DNA from 3 places in the Exiguobacterium sp. s57 genome. Region 1 is predicted to be linked to each of the others. Evidence: riboswitches for the same ligand, from Rfam matches in the RefSeq annotation. Region 1 holds a riboswitch; each other region holds the start of a gene.
The links. Region 1 has a riboswitch for thiamine pyrophosphate ahead of KNO98_RS02395 (YkoF family thiamine/hydroxymethylpyrimidine-binding protein). Riboswitches for the same ligand answer to the same signal wherever they lie in the genome.
Positions count from the first base shown of each region.

Region 2: linked by a shared signal. The riboswitch ahead of thiW (energy coupling factor transporter S component ThiW) and the one ahead of KNO98_RS02395 (YkoF family thiamine/hydroxymethylpyrimidine-binding protein) in region 1 are both predicted to bind thiamine pyrophosphate.
Region 3: linked by a shared signal. The riboswitch ahead of tenA (thiaminase II) and the one ahead of KNO98_RS02395 (YkoF family thiamine/hydroxymethylpyrimidine-binding protein) in region 1 are both predicted to bind thiamine pyrophosphate.

Region 1 covers NZ_JACSKR010000001.1:461,388-468,658, reverse strand. Annotated here, with positions in the region: gene KNO98_RS02405 (hypothetical protein) at 1-148, shown strand, start outside; gene KNO98_RS02400 (GTP-binding protein) at 257-1,456, shown strand; TPP riboswitch at 1,516-1,616, shown strand; gene KNO98_RS02395 (YkoF family thiamine/hydroxymethylpyrimidine-binding protein) at 1,699-2,289, shown strand; gene KNO98_RS02390 (ECF transporter S component) at 2,282-2,857, shown strand; gene KNO98_RS02385 (ABC transporter ATP-binding protein) at 2,850-4,193, shown strand; gene KNO98_RS02380 (energy-coupling factor transporter transmembrane component T family protein) at 4,175-4,909, shown strand; gene KNO98_RS02375 (DUF1643 domain-containing protein) at 4,919-5,506, opposite strand; gene KNO98_RS02370 (lytic transglycosylase domain-containing protein) at 5,535-6,218, opposite strand; gene KNO98_RS02365 (CPBP family intramembrane glutamic endopeptidase) at 6,305-7,000, shown strand; gene KNO98_RS02360 (alpha/beta hydrolase) at 6,933-7,271, opposite strand, start outside.
Region 2 covers NZ_JACSKR010000002.1:351,731-359,001, reverse strand. Annotated here, with positions in the region: gene KNO98_RS08275 (LTA synthase family protein) at 1-3, opposite strand, end outside; gene KNO98_RS08270 (VOC family protein) at 91-489, opposite strand; gene KNO98_RS08265 (GNAT family N-acetyltransferase) at 700-1,176, shown strand; gene KNO98_RS08260 (hypothetical protein) at 1,171-1,434, opposite strand; gene thiW (energy coupling factor transporter S component ThiW) at 1,495-1,980, opposite strand; TPP riboswitch at 2,047-2,145, opposite strand; gene tnpB (IS200/IS605 family element RNA-guided endonuclease TnpB) at 2,267-3,439, shown strand; gene KNO98_RS08245 (hypothetical protein) at 3,557-4,297, opposite strand; gene KNO98_RS08240 (hypothetical protein) at 4,371-5,063, opposite strand; gene KNO98_RS08235 (AAA family ATPase) at 5,157-6,077, shown strand; gene KNO98_RS08230 (DUF58 domain-containing protein) at 6,080-7,132, shown strand; gene KNO98_RS08225 (DUF402 domain-containing protein) at 7,197-7,271, shown strand, end outside.
Region 3 covers NZ_JACSKR010000002.1:321,412-328,682, forward strand. Annotated here, with positions in the region: gene KNO98_RS08000 (SDR family oxidoreductase) at 1-370, opposite strand, end outside; gene thiE (thiamine phosphate synthase) at 396-1,037, opposite strand; gene thiD (bifunctional hydroxymethylpyrimidine kinase/phosphomethylpyrimidine kinase) at 1,006-1,845, opposite strand; gene thiM (hydroxyethylthiazole kinase) at 1,845-2,633, opposite strand; gene tenA (thiaminase II) at 2,630-3,304, opposite strand; TPP riboswitch at 3,392-3,496, opposite strand; gene KNO98_RS08025 (ion channel) at 3,735-4,028, shown strand; gene KNO98_RS08030 (hypothetical protein) at 4,036-4,188, opposite strand; gene KNO98_RS08035 (aminoglycoside 6-adenylyltransferase) at 4,239-5,066, opposite strand; gene KNO98_RS08040 (pentapeptide repeat-containing protein) at 5,063-5,665, opposite strand; gene KNO98_RS08045 (NUDIX hydrolase) at 5,721-6,170, shown strand; gene KNO98_RS08050 (YjjG family noncanonical pyrimidine nucleotidase) at 6,173-6,850, opposite strand; gene KNO98_RS08055 (HAAS domain-containing protein) at 6,971-7,271, opposite strand, start outside.

The DNA of each region.
Region 1 (7,271 bases):
TCCGAAGTGGGACGAGGTCCCGAGTGTCGATTCGGACAAGGACGAGGATGAAGTCGGATTGACGCAGCTCGACTCCATTTATCGAGCCGAGTGGCAAGCGAACGCCTATCCGCGTTCAGAAGCAGAACGGAAAGCGTTGGAAGAATAATTGAATGTTCATGAAAACACGTCGATGAGGCGTGTTTTTTTATTGACAAAAGGGTGGAACCGTTACATTATACAAAGAGTAATGATTACTATTTAACGGAGGTCCATCATGAAACGAATTCCAATTACGGTACTCTCAGGTTATCTTGGTAGCGGGAAGACGACACTGCTCAACCACATTTTACATAACCGTGATCACAAAAAATATGCGGTCATCGTAAACGATATGAGTGAGTTGAACATCGATGAGAAGTTGATTGAACAGGGCGGGTTCTCCCGTACCGATGAAAAGTTAGTCGAGCTCTCGAACGGGTGCATCTGTTGTACCCTCCGTGAGGATTTGCTCACGGCTGTCGAAGAGCTGACAAAGAATCGTGACCTCGATGGGATTATCATCGAGTCATCAGGGATTTCCGAGCCAATTCCCGTCGCACAGACGTTCACGTATGCCGATGATGCGCTCGGAATCGATTTGACGAGCCGTGTCTATATCGATGCGATGGTCACCGTCGTCGACGCGTACCGCTTCTTCAAGGATTTCAATTCCGGTGAATCGCTCATAGAACGTCAACAAGCCGTCGACACAGGTGACGTTCGCGAAGTCGTCGACCTACTCGTCGACCAAGTCGAATTTGCGGATATCATCGTATTGAATAAGGCGGACCGGGTGACTGAAGCGGAGCTGCAGGAGATGAAGGGTCTGCTCAAGACGCTCAACCCGAGCGCACGATTGTTGACTTCGACCTACTCGGACGTGGCGTTAGACAATCTACTAGACGTCCGTTTGTTCGATTTCGATCAGGCGATGCATGCGGCGGGATGGATTCAAGAGCTCGAGGCAGAAGAACATACGCCGGAAACGGAAGAGTATGGGATCAGTTCGTTCGTTTACCGTCGTCGTCGACCGTTCCATCCTGAGCGTTTGATGAATTGGATGGAGCATTATCCAGAAGAAATCGTTCGCGCCAAAGGGTTCTTATGGATTGCGTCACGGAACGACCTAGCCTGTCTCTTCTCTCAAGCCGGATACGCGTCGACGCTCGAACACGCGGGCCGTTGGCTAGCGACACTTCCGGAGAATGAACGAGAGGCGATGTTTGCCTCAGAACCTGAACTACGCGAGGACTACATCGAGCCGTACGGAGATCGACAGAACGAATTGGTCCTCATCGGTCAACGGATGGACCGGGAGACGGTCGAGCGGTCACTTGATGCTTGCTTGTTGACGGATGAGGAGATGGTGGAGCCGTGGAATGCCTTCCATGACCCACTTCCTGGTAATGGCCAACTCGTCACTTATTCAGATTGACCGTTTACAAAGTGACGAAACATCGCTATACTGTGACTGCATAAGTAACCGCATATCAATGACTGCACTAGGGGTGCTTCGGCTGAGATGTGAGCATGGCTCCGATCCCTTATAACTCGATCCAGGTAATACTGGCGTGAGGAAGTGTGGCACTTTCTCTATGCAAGTTTGTATAGATTTTGTTGCTGCATTCTCATGAATGCGGCTTTTTCTATGCAAACATATATAGAGGGGGAAACAAGATGAATGAATCATGTGGCACGAGTCCGATTGTCGGATTTCGCTTCACGCTTAGCCCGATGACAGATGACTTTGTCGGGACGATTAAAGGGGCATTGAAAGGAACAAATATGACAGGGGTGTGGCGACATACGGATGACGTATCGACCGTGATCCGAGGGCGCGTCGAGCACGTGTTCGACGTCGCACGGACAGTCTTGAGTCTGGCTTCGGAAGAAGGACGCCATGTCTCGATGAGCGGAACCTTCTCCGTCGGATGTCCGGGAGATTCGGCTGGGGATGAGGCGCTCGATGCACCACCACAACCATTGAATGGAATGTCAAGAGAGCAGTATGTCTCTTCACAGTTCGCGCTTTATCCGATGGGTGCAGGTAACTATATGGATCTCATCTATGATGAAATCGAACAAGCGAAACAGGCTGGTGTGTATAATGACTCCATGCATTATGCGTCAGGCATTCATGGGAATTTGGATGATGTGTTCTCGTATTACGAGGCGGCGTTCAACCGGACGCGCGAGAAGAATCGACACGTCGTCATGACGGTGACGTTCAGTGTGAACAGTCCGTCACATGGAGGTCAACATGCTTAAGTCGTGGAAATTGAAAGAGGTCGTCCTCGTCTCCGTATTGTCTGTCGTTTTTGCCGTTGTCTATTTATTGTTCGTCCATATCGGGAATTTATGGGCAGGGTTGATTGGACCAATCGCCTATGAGTGGATCTTCGGTATCTGGTTCATCGTGTCAATCATCTCGGCGTATATCATTCGAAAACCGGGTGCTGCCTTCATTTCGGAAGTGATGGCTGCGACGATTGAAATGTTGATTGGGAATGCGATCGGACCGCGCATCATCCTGGTCGGCATCGTTCAAGGTCTTGGTGCTGAAGCCGTCTTTGCAATGACGGGTTATCGTCGATACGAACTTTGGGTTCTCATGCTTGCTGGATTTGGCTCGGCCGTCACGAGTTTCGTGTATACCTACTTCATGAGCGGATTTGCGATGCTTGAACCGGGATATGTAGCGACGATGTTCGGGCTCCGTGCGGTTAGTGGCATGGTCATCGCAGGAATTGGAGGGAAGTTGCTTAGTGATTTGTTATTGAAGACAGGTTCACTTCGCGGCTATGCAATCGCTCGGAGTGGGAACGTTCATGGTTGAGACAGAATCGCTCTCATTCCGGTTTCCAGAAAGTCAGGACACCATTTTAAAAGGTGTGACACTTTCCATACGACCTGGACGTACCGTATTGAGCGGAGCGAGCGGAAGTGGGAAATCGACGCTTCTTGCGCTATTTAACCGTCTCTATCCAGAGAATTGTGATGGGATCCTTGAAGGCAGACTCGAACTGTTCGGACGATCATACGACGACTATGCACCGGGCGAGATCAATCAGCGGGTCGGGACCGTGTTCCAAGACCCGGACACACAGTTCGTGATGGAACGGGTGGAAGAGGAACTCATCTTCACACTCGAAAATTTGGAGACACAAGTCGAGGTAATCGATCAGCGCGTGACAGAGATTCTCGAGTCACTCCAACTGACCGATTATCGAAATCGACTCATCGATTCCTTGTCAGGCGGGGAGAAACAGCGGATTGCCGTCGCCTGCGCCATGGTTGGACAACCGGAATGGTTGCTTCTCGATGAGCCGTTGACGCACCTTGACCCGGTGACCGCGTATCGATTCGTCGAATGGCTCGATCAAATGGATGACGTGAACGTCATCGTTGTCGAACATCGCGCGCATATGTGGGGAGACTTTTTTGATTGGCAGATCGAACTTGAAGAAGGACGGATTGTACGTAACGAACCGTTTCGATCGGTCGATGATTTTACATTCACACCGTCGTCAACACCACAACAAGAAGTCGAGCACTATGTGGTCGACGAGGTGGTGCGTGATACATTCCAATTAAAAAGTGTGACACTTCAAGTTCGCATTGGGGAAGTGATCGCCATATTGGGTCCGAATGGGAGCGGAAAGTCGACGTTTTTACGAAGTTTGACGGAATGTGATCGCCGTGTCGGACTCGTCCCTCAATCTCCGGAACACTTATTTTTCATGAATTCGGTCGAGCAAGAACTGCAGTTTGGCCATGAGGAATCGATTGATATCGTGTTGGAGGATCTATCACTCGAGAATAAACGATCTCTCCATCCACTTTCGCTCAGTCATGGGCAGAAGCGACGACTCGCCGTCGGGATCCAGTTACTCTCAAACAAACAGTTGCTTGCCTTTGATGAACCGACGGCAGGACAGGACGAGCCGTCACTCCATGCACTCGAGATGTTAATGAAGCGACATGCGAAAAAGGGACAGACGATCCTGTTCGTGACCCATGACTTGTCGTTCGCCAACATCGCCAATACGTTCTATCTGATGAAGGATGGGGTACTCTCAGGACCGTTCGGGGATGAACTTTGGCAGGACACGGAGAAACTTCATCATTATCGGTTAGTGGGAGGGAGGCAACGATGTCACTCCATGATATGAATCCGACGGTCAAGTTTATGACGTTCACGATTATGATGTTCGGACTGGCCTTGTTTTATAACCCGTGGACCCCACTCGTCATCATCGCCGGTACGTTAGTGATCCAGACCTTGGCGACGGACGTGTCATGGAAAAGGTGGAGCCTGTTCTTGATCCCGTTTCTCATCACGGCGCTCGGAACATTTTGGACGACGCTCGTGTTTGGGAAAGAGCTCGGGGGAGAAACGTGGGTGACCCTTCTCGGTCAGGACATTTCGAAAGAAGAGGCGCGCGTCGCTATCTCTCTTAGTCTACGTGTTTTGGCGTTCACCGTGTTGTCGCTTCTCTTCATGTTGACGACCGATTCGAAACGATTCGTCATGAGTCTGATGCAACAGGCGAAGCTGTCGCCGACGATTGCCTACAGTGCGCTCGTCGGATTCCGTTTCCTACCGTTAATGCAACAGGAAATGTATCAGCTTCAATACGCACATCGTCTTCGTGGCGTTCCTCTTGATACAAAATGGGAACGCGTTCGACATGTGCCGAAACTACTTCTCCCGCTATTAGCAGGCTCGATCCGACGGGCGGAACGTGTCGCCTTCTCTATGGAGGCGAGAGGATTCACGAGTGGGAAACGGACCGTCTATGAGCGGATTGACGTCAAACCGTCCGATTACATGTGGTCAGGTGTGTTCTTCACACTGTTCGGTCTTTCAATTTGGGTAGGGATATAAAAAGACGACTCACTCGGAGTCGTCTTTCTTCGTTTCTTTCACGATACGGAACTTCGGTTTTACTGATTCATTGTTGAACGCCTCGAGGACCGTATTCTCATTCGCCATTCGGATCTGTTGTGGTTCGCCTTTTGCTGTCGTACCGATGCAATACATATTCGCCTCATAATCGGCAAACAGTGATTTATAAGATGTCGCGTGGTGCATCAATCGACCTGGCGATCCCCAGCCGACGATGATCATCCCGCTGCTCGCATCTACCTCTTGCAACGTCTCTTCGACGTAATGGTAGTTCGTCTCATCAAGTTGAGATTCCACGTAAGGGAGGTTGTCATTGATGGCGAGTGTCGGGACGAGACTGATGACACGCATTTCTCGAATCGGTTGTGACAAATGATTTTGCATCAACATATAAGCACGCTGTGTCGTCGTGCCGGACAAAAAGGCATCGCTCATCCGCGGCGAGTAAATGATGACGGCACAGATGACGCCATCCTCCACATCGGTGAACTCATACGTTCGCATATAGCGTTTCGTTTTACCTTCGTTGAAGATTGATTTTACGCGGATGGTAACTTCTTCTACAAGCGTGTTCATTTCCATTCCTCACTTTTTCATGTAAGCATCAGCCGAGCGCTTTGAACCACTCGACATATCGAATCGTGTAATAAGCGACTTGTTGACTGAACGTATCACGCTCATCAGGCATGAACGTCACGCTTGACTCATAGTTTTCAAAATACGTCATGACATCGTTGACATACTGCTCACTTCGATTATATTCGAAGATGGCGTTTCGGACGGATGCCACCGAATCTGTCTTTTTTCCACCGTGTTCACTTAAATAATACGCCGCCGTGTGCGCAGAATCAACTAGACTGTGTGGGTCTGCTTTTCCATCACCGTTCCCGTCACGACCGAGACCACCATACTGTTCAATCAAGGCAAGGTTCGTCAAGTCCACTTCGTCTTCCGGAACATCGCCTTTTTGGTCATCGGTGTCATATTCCCAACCGAGCCATGTGCGAGGCATGAATTGAAACGGTCCAATCGCGCCGACAGACGAGCGCATCGAAGAACTGTGGGAGAAGATCGTCTCTACACGGTGAACGGCGGCAAGTAGACGCCAGTCCACGTCATACGTTTCGGCTGCGTCTTGATACACAGCGAGATGCGTGTTCGGGACGCCGTTCTCTCCATAATAGGTTCGATACAATCCATTGTTCACTTTATCATGTTGACCGAGCCAGCCGACTGCCCCGAGCAAAAGCACGAGCACAATGATGAAACCGGTCAGTCGCAGCATCATACGTTTCAAGATACCGCCTCCTAGCTTTTAGACAATACCCGAATAGTGTAGCATATAGCTAACAGGAAGGACAGGAGTGGATATGAATGCTCGAACGTTTGATTTTTACAGCAATCATCGGCTACATGCTGATTGTTCAAATCTTCAATGCCAAATTGATTCGTCCGTTGATTGAAACGAGAGGACGGGCATGGGTGTACGAACAGACCGTGAAATCGGCATGGGGATTGACCTTGTTGATTGTCGCTCTCGTATTTTTATTTCAAGTACCGCTATCTGAAATTGGTTTAAGATTTATACCAGAACCGGGAGATGAAGAAGCGTGGCAAATCTTTTTAATATCATGTGTCCTTGTTACTTTGATATTCGTCTTCTATTTGTTTGTAAAAATTTCATCTCGACTCAGGAATGCTTTACGTCCTTACTATGAACTGGATTTAGAGAAATTACTTCTACCACGTACGAAGACTGAAGAACAGGCATGGAGCGCCGTTTCGATCACTGCGGGAGTGACAGAGGAGTTCATCTTCAGAGGAGTCCTCCTGTACACGATTTCCCTCTATATAGAGGTACCGAATATGACACTCGCCTTAATTGGTGGTGCCTTATTCGGCATCGCTCATGCTTATCAGGGGGTACAAGGTGTCCTTACGACAGGAACCGTCGGATTCGGACTTGGTATCTTATACTTAGGGATGGGCGTCCTGTGGCCGGTCATGGTTTTGCATATACTGCTTGATTTGATTGCTGGTCCAATTCATGTCGATGCAAAAAGCGATTGACTGCCTCTTCATAGGCGGGGGCATCCTTGATTATACAGTTCGTATGTTCTGCCCCGTCGATCAATGTCAGGTCATTGTGACGATTGAGGGCATTCATCTCGACTGACATCCAGGTCGGGACAAAATCATCTTTTGAACCGTGCACAAATAAAATTGGGGTCGTCGTTTCGGTGACGGCCTTTTTAGGTTGAACTTGTTTCATTGTGAAGCCGGCACGGGACCACAGAAAATAATCGATTCCAGGAAGAATGAACTCTGCCGGGATACGATG
Region 2 (7,271 bases), on a different contig from region 1:
CATGAACAACACATCCTTTTCATATCCATTCCCGATGAGACGAGTGCGGGAAACGTGAAGATGTGTTCAACAAAAAAGAGGCACAGGGCCTCAGTTAATCAGAAACGTATCGCGCAGTTCGATGATGGTTCCTTCCGGTGCTTTCAATTTACTTAAATGACCGTCGACGACGAAATAGATGTTGCCACCGTGCTTCGGTAAAAACGTGACGCCGAGCTGTTCGAGTCGTGCAACTTCCACTTCGAGGTCATCTACATAGAGGGCGAAATGAACGGGACCGGCCGCAAGTTTCGAGTAATCTTGTAACGTTTCATCCGTTTTAGCAGTCTGGAGCTCGATATAAAAATCCCCGAGCTTGAGCCAACTGTTGAAGTCACGCGTATGGAAGTTTCGCGACTCTTGGACGAGTTCAAAACCGAGTGCTTCGTAAAATGTCTTGGACGCAAGATAGTCAGGCGTTTGGATACAGATATGATGGATTTGTTTCATTAGGATGATTCCTCTCATTCAATTTTGGTGAAGTGTACGATATGGCCTAGTCAAATACTAAGCGGATGAAGCTATGATGTGAAAAAGACGACAACTTCCCATTCATTTTAGTGTACCGAACGCGTGCTTTTGAAGATACGGGGTAAGAAACTTTTTACGGAAGAAATCGTATGGAAGAGAGAAAAGGATAGAAATCAATGAGGTGAAAGCATGAAAGGAAATGAAATCACGATTCAACCGATTGATGCAGTCAATCGAGAAGCAGTCATCGCTCTGACAGTGGACGAGAAACAGTCCCGATTCATCGAGACAAATGCCGAGTCGCTTCAAGAGATGGCTGAGGATACGAAATATAATTGGCAGAGCTATGCATTCTATGACGGTGAGCGACCGGTTGGCTTCATGATGGTCGGAGCAGAAAACCAGACAGAACGGTATGTGTGGCTCGATCGTTTCATGATGGATCAAAACGAACAGGGGAAAGGCGTTGGAACGAAGTGCCTACGCATGGCGGTGGACTGGATTCAGACAAAATATGATGTCGATGATATCATCCTGAGCCTCCATCAAGAGAATGAAGCTGCGAAACGATTTTATGCGAAGAACGGCTTTGTCGACAGCGGCTTAATTGATGAATGGAATGGTGAAGCGATTTGGGTCTATCATACAAAAAACCGACCGTCATGAGTCGGTCGGATTCTCGGCTGGACTTGTTGTTTTTGTAGCATTCATGCCCATCGAAAAGAGAACGATAGCTGCAAAGAAGAATAGGGTAACGAACCAGTTTTGGAGAAACGGATCGACAAACGTCGGTTTTTCCAACCAACTCCCGGTTGAGATTTCGGCGTACCAACGTATGTAGAGTGCGATGCGTTCGAGTGTGTATAAGAGTCCGGACAAAAACAACAACATACCACCCGCTACAAGTTGATTGAAACGAGACATAAAACCCCTCCTCTATAGATGTTGTATATAGTTTACCATTTCCATCCAATTGAGGGGCTTTTATTTGAGTATACTCGGTCGCAACTGTTTGACGCGTGACAAGACGAGCCAACCGAGAAGCGCGCCGGTCAAACTAGAGGCCAGGAACGCCGGGACGAAGAAGAAAGCACCGAACGTCGAGCCCATCAACAGTTTCGCGTACGGGACGGCAATCAACGAAGCGATAACCCCAGTCCCGATGATTTCTCCGAGAGCGGCAGCATAGACGCGATTCGTACGAACGAAGAAAATGCCGGCAAGAAACGCGCCAATCATGCCACCAGGGAATGCGAGCAGTGATCCTGTGCCGGTCATGACGCGAATAAGTCCGGTGACGAAAGCGACGAGAACGGCTCCGATTGGACCGACAGTAACTGCGGCGATCACGTTCACCATATGCTGAATCGGATAAGCACGGGCAACACCTGTGGGAATCGAGATGAACATCGAACCGACGACGGCGATGGCGACGAGCATCGCCATCCAAGTGAGTTGTTGAATACGCATGAATAGTCTCCTTTCAAAATAAAAACGCCACGTTTCCAGACGGAAAAATGGCGTGGATATACAGAGACGTATCCCAAGCCACTTCCCTACGCTGGTATGAGCCAGATCAGGTTCAAAGGGTCCGGCAAATGCCGTCTCAGCCCGAAGGCTCCCCTAGTGGTCGTTTATTAAAATTAGGCGAGAATACTCCCACTTCTAAACGTTAAGGACAGGGCTTACGTGAAAGTGGGAGATGAATCGCCAGCCTGTCTTTCGGGTATAATTCCACCAAGGAGGTGAACGTCATATGGTGAAGCACAAGGGTTACAAGTTTCGGATCTATCTGACGAAGGAACAGGAAATTCTGATCACCAAGACGATCGGCTGTTCCCGGTTCGTGTTCAACCACTTCCTGGCGAAATGGGATGAAAGCTACAGACTGACAGGGAAAGGATTGTCCTACGGTTCTTGTTCGAAAGAAATCCCTCTCTTGAAACAAGAGTTCGAGTGGCTGAAGGAGGTCGATAGCACGTCTGTCCAAACGAGCGTCAGACACCTGGCCGATGCGTTTGACCGTTTCTTCAAGAAGCAGAACGAGCGACCTCGTTTCAAGTCGAAACGAAACCCAGTCCAATCCTACAAGACGAACATCCAAGGCAATTCCCAGCTCCCCGAGGTCTCGATCGTCGGGCATCGACTCAAACTCCCGAAGCTGAAATGGGTGCGTTTCGCCAAATCGAGACAGGTCGAGGGTCGCATCCTGAGCGCCACGATCCGACGCACGGCTTCGGGCAAATATTTCGTCTCCCTTCTCGTAGAGCGGGAAATCGGTGAACTGCCGAAGACCGGTTCATCGGTTGGCGTCGACGTCGGGCTGAAGAACTTTGCCGTTCTATCGGACGGCACATTGTACAAGAACGACCGTTATTTCCGTACGCTCGAGAAGAAGCTGGTAAGGGAGCAGCGCAAGTTGTCCCGTCGCCAGCGCATCGCCCTGAACAAGAAGGTGAGACTCTCCGAGGCGAAGAACTACCAGAAGCAGAAGCGGAAAGTCGCCCGCATCCATGAGAAAATCGCCAACAAACGCGCCGACTTCCTGCACAAGGTGTCGACCGAGATCGTCAAAAACCACGACGTCATCGGCATCGAGACCCTGCAGGTGAAGAATATGCAGAAGAACCGCAAGTTGAGCAAGTCAATCTCCGAGGTCAGCTGGTCGGCGTTCTTCCGCATGCTCGAGTATAAGGCCGACTGGTACGGGAAGACCGTCGTGAAGGTCGGGAAGACCTTCGCCTCGAGCCAAGCGTGCTCGGGTTGCGGCCATCAACACAAAGACGTGAAGCATCTCGCATTGCGTGAATGGACATGCCCGAACTGCGGGGTCCACCACGACCGTGATGTGAACGCAGGACTGAACCTCAGACAAGAAGCCGAGCGCCTGTTGGCTTCTTCAACCGTCGGGACGACGGGGCTAGCCTGATCACGTTTCTCTCGTTAGAGAGGATAACTCAGGAATCCTCCACTTCTAAGCGAAGCGTAGGTGGAGGTGGTTCAATGACTTGAGTATAGCATAGCTAAAATCGGAAAAGGGGCGGAATTATCCCTCATTCTTGGCTAACAGGTCCTCATAGTCCTTCTCGTTCCAAAAGAGCGGTGAGATGGATTCGGGACCTTTTAATATTTCTCCATCCTGGTCGTATACGATGGCATATCCGTTCTCGACATCGAACACGAACAAGTCGGCAGTCACTTCGGTCACGCCGTTCCCGGCAATGATCACGTCATCGATTGGGTCCCGGGCCAGTTCGACGCCCGCTTCATCGAGTTCGACGAGGAGGGCTGACGTGTAGGCATGGCGGTCATAGACCGTTTGGAATTCATCCTGCGTGAGGACGACATCGGTAGGTGGAGCACTTGTACCGAATTTCCGATTTTCAATCTCTTCGACGTATTGAAGGAAGGTTTCCTCTTGCCAAAATAGCGGAGCGACCGACTCAGAGCCATTGATCACCGTTCCGTCCTGACTGTCGAAAATGGTAGCATACGTCCCGTCATCGAGCTTGAACGGGTAAATATCCGCATACGTATGCTCGAGGCCGTTTCCGGCGATGATGACGCGTTCGAACGTCTCACGAAACGGTTTGATTCCTTGTTGTTCAAGGGCAGTAAGGAGCGGTTTCGTTTGTTCATATTGGTCATAGACGTCTTTGAAATCTTCTCGCGTCCATTCGGTGATGGGTTCATCGGGTGATTCGACTGGGATTGGATTGTCTGCCACCGTATCCGTACAACCCGTGAGTAAAAGTGCACTTAATCCGAATATCGCCCATCGTCTCATGTTTCCATCCCCTTAACTGACATTTTCCACCATTTTATCATTCATGATGAAAAAGCAGAACCTGTGCACATTCTCACTCGGGGTGAGGACGTGTCGCGTAGGTATCAAGTGTTCTCTTGAAGTGAAGTGTATCTTCTTCAGAAATCGTCACACCTAAAGATGTGCCGTAGCGAACCGCATGATAAACGGACGGGTTCATCGGTAAATCGATGCGTTGGAACCACTCTTGCAATGTCTCGTGAGCACGCAATCGCTTGGCTGGTACGAGAGATTGGTTAAATGTGATCAGCGCATCGCGAATCGGGATATTTGTGAACGCTGTGAGCGTCGAAATGGACGAAGCGTTCTGGTTCTGCACATCTTGTGGGTACAAGTCTGTGCTTGAATCAGCATGATCTCGTGCGCGCGACAAACGTTGCTTCCGTTTTCGATAGATATAAAAGGACAGACAACCGAGCGCAATCAAAGCAACGAAAAACCCGAGATTTCGTCGTGTTGATTCTCCAGAGCCCGTGATTCTCTCAAAAAAGTTATGTTTCCCTTTTTGAGGATCCAATTCAAATGGGTAATCTGCTTTGGATTCACCAATTAAAATTCCATCATCTTCATCCGATAGGAGATCAGTCGGAAGACTATGACTTTCCTCGACCGGTATCGTTTCTGGGTTATAGAGCCATTCGAATACACTCGTCGTGATCACCATTATCGTGAACGTCCCGAGGAGTGTGGTGGCAATCATGAGAAGAAATTTGTTCGTCCAGCGCAAGAGGACACCTCCTTTTGAATTTTCAGACTATTTGTTGTTTATCTTACCATAAAAAGGTAAAGTTTGATTAAGACAAAAAATGGAGGTCGTCATATGGGCATGGAGCAAGTCATCAAACAGTTGAACGAGGTGTATTTAGGCAAAGAGGATGTCGTACGCCTCTGTTGTACGGCGTTACTCGCGGAAGGACACATTTTGTTAGAAGATGTACCGGGAACGGGAAAAACGTTACTGGCCAAAACGATTGCAGCTAGCTTCGACGGCGCGTTTTCTCGGATTCAGTTCACGGCCGACTTGTTACCGTCTGACGTGATTGGCGCAGACTATTTTAATATGAAGACGCAGACGTTCGATCATCGCCAAGGACCGATCTTTGCGAACATCGTCTTGATTGATGAAATTAACCGAGCGGTTCCACGGACGCAGTCCGCCTTGCTTGAGGCAATGGAAGAACGACAAGTCTCCATCGGGGGAGAGACGTATCCGATGCCAAAACCATTTTTCGTCATCGCGACGCAAAACCCGATTGAATCAGCGGGGACGTTCCCGTTACCGGATGCCCAACTCGACCGTTTCCTCATTTCGATTCCAGTCGGTTATCCTGATGTCGCAGAAGAGCGAGAACTCCTCTTACAAGTGATGCGCCAAACGAGGAAAACCGTGGAGGCGGTTGCGACGTTAGACGAGTTACGCCGAGCCCAGGAGGAAGTGAAGCAAGTATCGATTCAAGATGATGTCCTCGATTACTTACTCGGGCTCGTCCATGCGACACGAGAACACCAATCCGTCGAGGTCGGTGTCAGTCCACGCGGAGCCATCGCGCTCATGCGAGCGTCTCAAAGTTATGCCTATCTGAACGATCGATTGTACGTCATTCCAGAAGATGTGAAAGCCGTGGCACCTTATGTCTTGTCCCATCGTCTGACGTTGACGCTTGAAGGAGGCATCAAATCGACGAAACAGGACATCATCCGCTACATCTTAGACACCGTTTCTGTCCCGGTCGAGGGCTGAAGATGACGTTCTCGACACATAACGCCCTACAAAAACAATGGATCCCGGTTTATGGATTCGCTGGGGTGATTCTCGTATTCGTCCCGTACATGGAGATTGTCGGGTATGCGCTTTGTTTACTTGCGGGCATCGTTTGGTTCTTTGAACGGACACGGAAACAGTTGGAACAAGCTCTTCGGCTTCACATACATACTCATGAATCCCTCCTTTTCGTTGGCGATGAGACGGAGGTGCAACTGATTTTAGATGGAAGTGAAGTCGTCGAACGACTCGGGCTTCCGGTTCGTGTTCGACTGAAATCCAATACAGCGCTCAGCTTTCCAGCCCACGACCGGTCCCCGAATAGTTTGGATTTGACGTTACGGGCAGATCAGGCTCGTCACATGCTTCACATTCAAGCCGAATTCCGAGGTCCTGCCTACATCGAAGAATGCGTACTTGCTGTGACGCTCCCGTTTCATCTCGGGACGTATCTGCTTGAGTGTCCGATCGAGAAGCGGTGGACGGTGCTGCCTTCCCTCACGCTACACCCTCCGGTCGGCACGAAACGTTTAGCGCTCGGAGATCGTCCTTTGACCGCTTCACCACTTCGGAACCCACTGCAGATTCTAGGGTCGAAACCTTATGAAGGGGAACCGGTCAAGGAGATTGACTGGGTCGCGACGGCAAAACTTGGGCGAGTCCAGTCGAAAGTTTTTCAAAAGACATCACTCGACACGTTCACGTTCGCAGTGGACTTGAGTGGTCCGTCAGGCTATACATTGCATCACGACTTCGAGTCAATCATCAGCCAAGTCGCGTACGTGACGACCCGACTCTTAAAAGAAGAGTGTAAAGTCGAGCTGTTCATCAATCGCTTCAATGGTGAAGGGAAGATGGAGCATATCCCCCTTCAGGAAGGGGAACGTGGATCACGCCTCATCCTCATGATGCTGGCCGACCTTCATCCCGGGAATCGTTTCATCTCGACAGATGCGTTCGTTCGTATGGTCGAGCGGAAACGCTTGAAGCAAAGTCATCTCGTCTGGTTCAATCAGCATAACCTGTATGACTAACAAGGGATTTCCCTTCTTTTGGCGAACTGTATCATACAGAGATGACGGAAAGGGAGAGATTCATATGTCAAAACGAAAGTATGCGAATCGACGAGACTGGGAACGGATTTTAAAGAACCGTTACGCACAAGTTCGAGTT
Region 3 (7,271 bases), on a different contig from region 1:
GCCAAGCTGAACGATCCTCTGCTTTTAAGGCGCTGAGCATAACGAAGTGTTTGATGTTCCCATTCGCTTGTGCCGCCTCGATACTCTTCGCCGCACCGTCTAGGTCAATCAAGAGTGTCTTGTCTGCTCCAGTACTTCCACCAGAACCAGCCGCGAACACGATGGCATCCATTCCATCAATCGCCTTTTGTAAGTCTGCCACTGAACCTTCGAGGTCGCCAAGTACCGCGTTATATCCTTTTGACTTGAAGTCCTCGAGTTGTTCTTCTTTACGCACCATCGCCGTGACTTGATGTTTTCCTTCTTTGTGTAACTTTTCGACCAACTGGTGGCCAATCTGACCGTTTGCACCGATAACAAATACGTTCATCTGTCTTCCTCCTCAAAAATTGAATTCAGAGACAAGCGAAACGCCGGGTAGCTTCTGCTACATCCGGTGCAGAAGCGATGGCGGAGATGACGGCAACACCGTCTGCCCCGTCATCAATAATAGCAGGGACATGATCGGGACGAATGCCCCCAATCCCCACAATCGGCAGCAGTGGATAGTGTCGACGAACTTGTTGAATCAGTTCCGTGCCACGCACAATCCCTGCATCCAGTTTACTTCGCGTCTCATGAATCGGACCGATGCCGACATAATCTGCGAACGGAAGAGCTGCACTGACTTCCTCCATCGTATGGACCGACACCCCTAACCATTTATCAGGTCCTAGCCGTTCTCGAACTTGTTTGGCAGGTAAGTCATCTTGTCCGACGTGGATGCCATCCGCGTCAATCGCGAGCGCCAATTCAACATCGTCGTTGATGATGAACGGGACCTTTGCTTCTCGACATTCATGTTGGAGCGTCCTTGCCATCGCTTCTTTTTCATCTCCATACAATGCATCTTTACCTTTTTCGCGAAATTGAAAACATGTCACACCACATCGAAGTGCCGTTTTGACGGTCGTCACCAAATCGGATGCGTCCGTCGTTCCACACACAAAGTAAAGGCGAAGCTGCTTAGCGAGTACTTGTTTCGTACATGACGTCAATGGTAATCTGTTCTCCTTTCGCTAGGCGATGTCCCCAGTGATTAGTCGGTCCATGACCTTGCCCAATCGATAATCCATGTGCAATCGCCTGATGAATGAATCGTTTTGCGTCAACGACCGCTTGACGTAGTGTCTTCCCATACGCTAGTTCAGCTGTCAATGCGGCAGAGAACGTACATCCCGTCCCGTGCGTATCTTTCGTTTGGATTCGAGGTGCTTTTACGCGGAACGCTTCAGACTCGGTCACGATTAAGTCAACGGCTTCTACATCATTCGAATGTCCGCCTTTGATAATCACGATATCGACGCCAAGGGCTCGAATCACCTGCGCTGCCTTCATCCGGTCTGCCTCGGTCCGAATCTCCATCCCCGCCAACACTTCTGCCTCTGGAATGTTCGGGGTCACGATGGTCGCCTGTGGCAACAGCTTCGTGCGAAGTGCTTCGACCGCGCTAACTTGCAACAAAGAGGCGCCCCCTTTCGCTACCATGACAGGATCGACGACAACATGTTCGAAACGATATCGTTCGAGCGCCTTCGCCACCGCTTCAATTCGTTCAGCGTCCACCAACATCCCGGTTTTACAAGCGGTGATGCTAAAATCATCAGCTACCGCATCGATTTGTCGGGTAATCATTTCCGTGGAAATAGCCTCAATTCCATGGACCCCTAGTGTGTTCTGGGCTGTGATTGCAGTCAGCACGCTCGTCCCGAATACGCCGAGCTCTTGAAACGTTTTGAGATCGGCTTGAATGCCGGCTCCTCCGCCTGAATCAGATCCTGCAATCGTCAAAACTTGAGGTTTCATCATGTCGACACCTCGATTCGATTCGTCGGAATTGTATGTTGCGTCAATTGATGGAGGGCATTTAAAAAGTGAATCGGAAAGTCTCCCGGTCCTTCTGCTCGCTCACTCGCTAGCTCACCGGAATAAGCATAGCCTGACATGGCGGTCACCGTCGCTTTAAGGGCGTTCTTTTCGACTGCTAGACAAGCTCCGACCACTGCACTGAGTAAACATCCCGTACCGGTCGTCTCAGTCATGCGTTTCGTCCCGCCGTGTATTTCCATGACGACGTTCCCGTCGCTGACCATATCTTCTTTTCCAGTCACGGCCACGACACATCCGTATCGTTTCGCTGCTTCAAGCGCCAATTGTCGCGGTTCGCATGCACCGTCTCCAGCATCGACACCACGAGCTGCCCAATCGACACCAATCAACGTCGCGATTTCTCCTGCATTTCCTCGAATGGCCGTGACACGCACGTGACGCAAAATACGTTCGACCACATCTCGTCGGAATGACGTCGCCCCGACTCCGACCGGATCGAGTACAATGGGGCATCCTGCCTCGTTCGCCGCCTGCCCTGCACGAATCATCGTGGCTTCGGTCATCGTACCAAGTGTCCCGATATTTAACACGAGCGCATCACTTATAAATGTCATCTCTGCCACTTCTTCGATTGCATCCGCCATGACGGGAGAGGCACCGATGGCGAGCAGTCCATTCGCCGAAAAATTCGCCACGACTGTGTTCGTGATGTTGTGAATGAGCGGTGCCTGCTTCCGAATCTCACTCCAAATCTCATGTCTCATTGGTTGACCTCCTGTGACAATGTCCACGACTCAAGTGTCCAAGCCATTTCCCAAAAAGCGACTTCGTAATAGCAACTCTTCAAGAACAGTTTCGTATAACGCACACGCTCTTCTTCTGTCGCTTGCCCTGCGAGCTCATCTAATCGATCGATTTGTTCTTCCACCAATTCACGGAACCACTCTGAGCCATACGTCGCAATCCAGGCCGAATAAATCGGATGATCAGGACGCTTGTCTTTAAGACGTTCGCCAATCTCGTAATACACCCAGTAGCACGGAAGGATCGACGCGAGCACGTCCCCGAGTGTCGGTCCTGCCTGTTGCATATGGAGCGCATACGCATAAGCGGTCGGAGCCGGCTCGAATGTCGCCAATTCGACATCCGTCACGTCGAGCATCGTAAAGAACTCTCGATGAAGTGAGAGTTCCGCCTCAATCGTGTGTAAGGCATGTGTTAAAAAACGGCTTGATAGTTCCATCGTCGGTGCGAGCGTCGCCCCCTTCGCCTGCACTTTCGAAAACTGATTCAAATAATAAGAGTCTTGCATGACGTAATGTCTGAACTTCTTCTCATCGAGCGTTCCTTCTCCGAGTGAACGGACAAACGGGTGATGAAAGCTTGCTTCAAACAATCCATCTGCTTCCTGACGTAAGTGATCTGTAAATTTCATATGAACTCCCCCTTATAACAGATAAAAGACGCCGCCTCCCATAACGGAAGCGGCGTCTCGAACAGTCATATCTAGGTGAAGCCATATGAGTCGTTTCGCCCACTTCCCTACGCTAGCGTGAACTAGATCAGGTTCAAAGGGTCTGGACCATGTCCATCTCAGCCGCGTAACGCGACTCCCCTAGTGGCAAACATTATGAAATTCAGTCGTCTTCGACCACATTCTATCAATTTTTTCATCAATTGCAAACCTTTTCCGATCCCGTTTTTCATTCTTCGCTTCGGGAATGGATAAGGAAGCACATTGATAAGAAAAGGATGTGGACAGAATGAATACGATTTTATTGACGATTGCATTACTCTTCATCAGCTTGAACGTGTTTTGGTTTTTCAAACGTTAAACGTATAAACAGACAGGATTTGATGGGAGGTTGTTCGCTCAGTTATTCGTCAGCCTATTTGGTGTCATGTTAGGGTTCACGTTGATTTATTATGCGCTATCTCGCGATTCAGTCATTCTTGTGACCTCACTCGAATCCATGAATGCTGTCGAACCGACTTGGGAAAACCTCCTGTACTTCAGCGGGGTCACCCTACTATCGATTGGCTTTGGTGATTTGTTGCCAATCGGATTGACCCGATTATTCGCTATCATCGAAGGCGCAATCGGTATTTTATTACCGAGTGCCTTCTTCATCAAATCGATGTATCAGAAAGACGAGTGAAGATTTTCTAGCGTCCGGTGATGAGCAAAAACATATTGAACGCGACGAGACCAAGAGGAAGCATCGCAACCAAAATGATTGGCCATTTCTTTAAACGAATGCCGACAAAGAGGACGAGACTTCCGACTAAAAGGGCAATAAATGTCGTATATGGATTCATGAAAAAACGCTCCTTTCTCTATAAGGAGCGTTTCCCGGCTCTCGCCGTCATTAATCGTTCGAATGTCGAAGTGTTGCACATGCAGCACGGACGCGTCTCGCTTCTTCCTCCTGAAATACGAAATGGCCTTGTTCGGCGACGCGTTGCGCGCAAAAGAAAAAGAGTGATTGTAATCGGTCATGCGTGTCCTCAATGGCGCTCAGTTCAGCCGAGGCATACGTCGCCCCGAGCATCTCCCATAACTCTTCCGGTAAATGGTCGCGCATCCCGTCCCCTGACTTCCCAAGATTCACCGAGAAATCTGTCGCATAACCGATGTTCCATTCCATCATCTGACGGAGCATATTCCGCATGATGTCGAGGTGGTCGAGCGCATATAGCACTTGATGCCGCTTGATTCCTTTGACGACATAGAGCGACACCCACCAAAACTCATTCCAACAAGCCGCATACTCGTCAGCAGACGGATGTTTCACACGATACGATGTGTCTGACGGCGTCACATCTGGATGATCATCTCGGTCAAAGATGATTTGACTGAGCGAGTCGGATTCGAGCATCGCTTCAAGTTGATCAACACGCCGAATCGTCAAATCAAGACGGTGTCCGTCTACATATTGCACTAAAAACGTCACATGTCGTTCGGGATCAGACGTCTCAGGTGTCTGCATAATCAAGACCTCTCCAAACATGTCGATCCATGAGCGATCGGTCGCAACCGCTTGAACGTCTTCTACGTAAAAGGCAAGATCGACATCCTGATACGGGTCTGGTCGGATGTTCGGATTGACGAGCGAGCCGTTCAAGACGACCGTTCGGATGTATTCACGTTCTGTTGCGAACGCAACCAGCTGTTCAATGATTTGTTCCGGCTTCATTCTACAATCGCCCCCAATGAGCGCGCGACTTGGATCGCCTGCATCGCGTCTAATTTTGTTTGCTGTAACGTCACGTTCGAAAAATCAACCCCATCGACGAGTGCTCCTCTGAAGTCGGCACTACGGCACACCGCATGTTGAAGTGTCGCCCGGGACAAGTCCGCCTGATACCAAACCGTCTCGGTCAAGTCAGTTCCGTACAGGTCCGCCTCAATTAAACGTACATGGGACCAATCCATCTTTTTGAGCGACACGTGACGAAGATTGACGAACGACCAGTCCCCCTCTTTTACAAGAACGCCTTCAAACTGACTTTCTTCAAAAGATGACCCGGTCATTTTACATTGTTCAAACTCACTCGTGAACAAGTTGGCACCATGAAACTGACAGTTCAAAAACGAACTGCCGACATGACGGGACGCGTTCCATTTCGAATCCGTGAAGTCACAATTGATGAACTGACAGCGCTCCGTTTGTAGTTCTGTTGCATCGACGTATGTGAAACGACAGTTCTCGAACGTGACGTGTGACAGTTCTTCGTCTCGGAGTGTCACGTCACGGAAATCTTCGTCTCGATATTGCGTATGTGGTTGAAACATATGATCTCTCCTTCAGGTATACTAGAACAGATTACAAAGATTGGAAGTGATATAGATGGACATCGTATTTCCGACTGAACACGGCGTCTTCAATTACCGCGTTGCCGGTATTTTTGTAAAAGACGACCATTTATTGATTCACCGAAACGTCCGGGATGACTTTTGGGCATTACCCGGAGGTCGCGTGACGCTCGGTGAAGAAGCCGCAACCGCGCTCGCACGCGAGCTTCATGAAGAGTTGAACATGCATGTGACCGATACCTCGTTCGCTTTCGTGCACGAGAATTTATTTACGTACAACGACCAACCGTTTCATGAGATTGGACTGTACTTTTATGTAGATGGTGACCTCCCGCTCCAAGACGGCGATTTTTACGGACCTGAAGGAGATCACCTGATTTATCGTTGGCAAAAGCTTGACCGTCTCCAAGACGTCACGCTCTATCCAGAAGTATTGGGTCAACTCCCGAACCGTTTGCCAGTTCATTCACTAAACCCGTCTTGAACTTAGAGAAGCGATTTTAACTCATGTAAATGTCGAATCTCATACGTCGTCTCCATCGTCGCGGCCACTTCTTTCGGATTGAACCAGCACGTATCTAGACCATACATCCGCCCACCGGCGATATCTGCCGTGACTGAGTCACCGATAATCAAACCCTTCTCTGGTGCGACATTCGGAATTCGGTCGAAGACATAGTCAAAGAACGGCTTCATCGGTTTTTGCGAGCCGGTCGCATCCGATACGAAGACATCTTGGAAGTACGGCAATAGTCCCGATGACTCTAACCGTTTGAATTGAGTCTCCGTCACACCGTTTGTGACGATATAGAGCGGATAGTCAACGCTCAGCGTTTGTACAATTTCTAACGCACCATCGACCATGTGCACGCCCGCATGTAAATAGTCACGATACCGCTGTTCGACATGTGGCCCATCAACCGTGAGACCGAGCGAATCAAACAGTTTTGTGTGCCGCCCGACGAGTACTTCTTCCCGGTCTACTTCCCCACGTTCGAATGCACGCCATAGACCTGTGTTGATGTCGACATAGCGTGCCTTCACCTCATCCGTCATCCGGACGTTGTAGGATGCAAGTAACTGTTCCAAGGCGACATGTTCACTTTGTTTAAAATCTAGTAGTGTGTCATCAATATCAAATAAAATCGCTTCATATCGTTTCATGGTTCTTTCTAACCCCTCTCTTCGTCTAACTGTACAGGAAGTAGAAACGAACATCAAAAAAGGGAGATAAGCGTAATCTCCCTTTATCTTTTCTTGACGATGAACCGAATGGCTGAAACATCAAACCTCGTCCTCTTTGTTCTTCTTAGACCAAACAAGAAAGAAAATTGCCATTCCGACAAATAAAATCAACATCGAAAAAATCGATTGTTGCTCAAATGGTAAACTTGTGCGGGAAAATGCATACTGAGGTCCGTACAAAAGAATCGGGATGATTAAATTAATCCATGTCTTTGTCCATACAGAGGTTATAAGTAATATGATCACAGCAACTACGAATAATACAAGTTGACCGCTCGAATCGAATGTAACCGTTGGCGTCTCAATGAAAAGATCAAGCACCATCAAGCCGAGAAAAGAT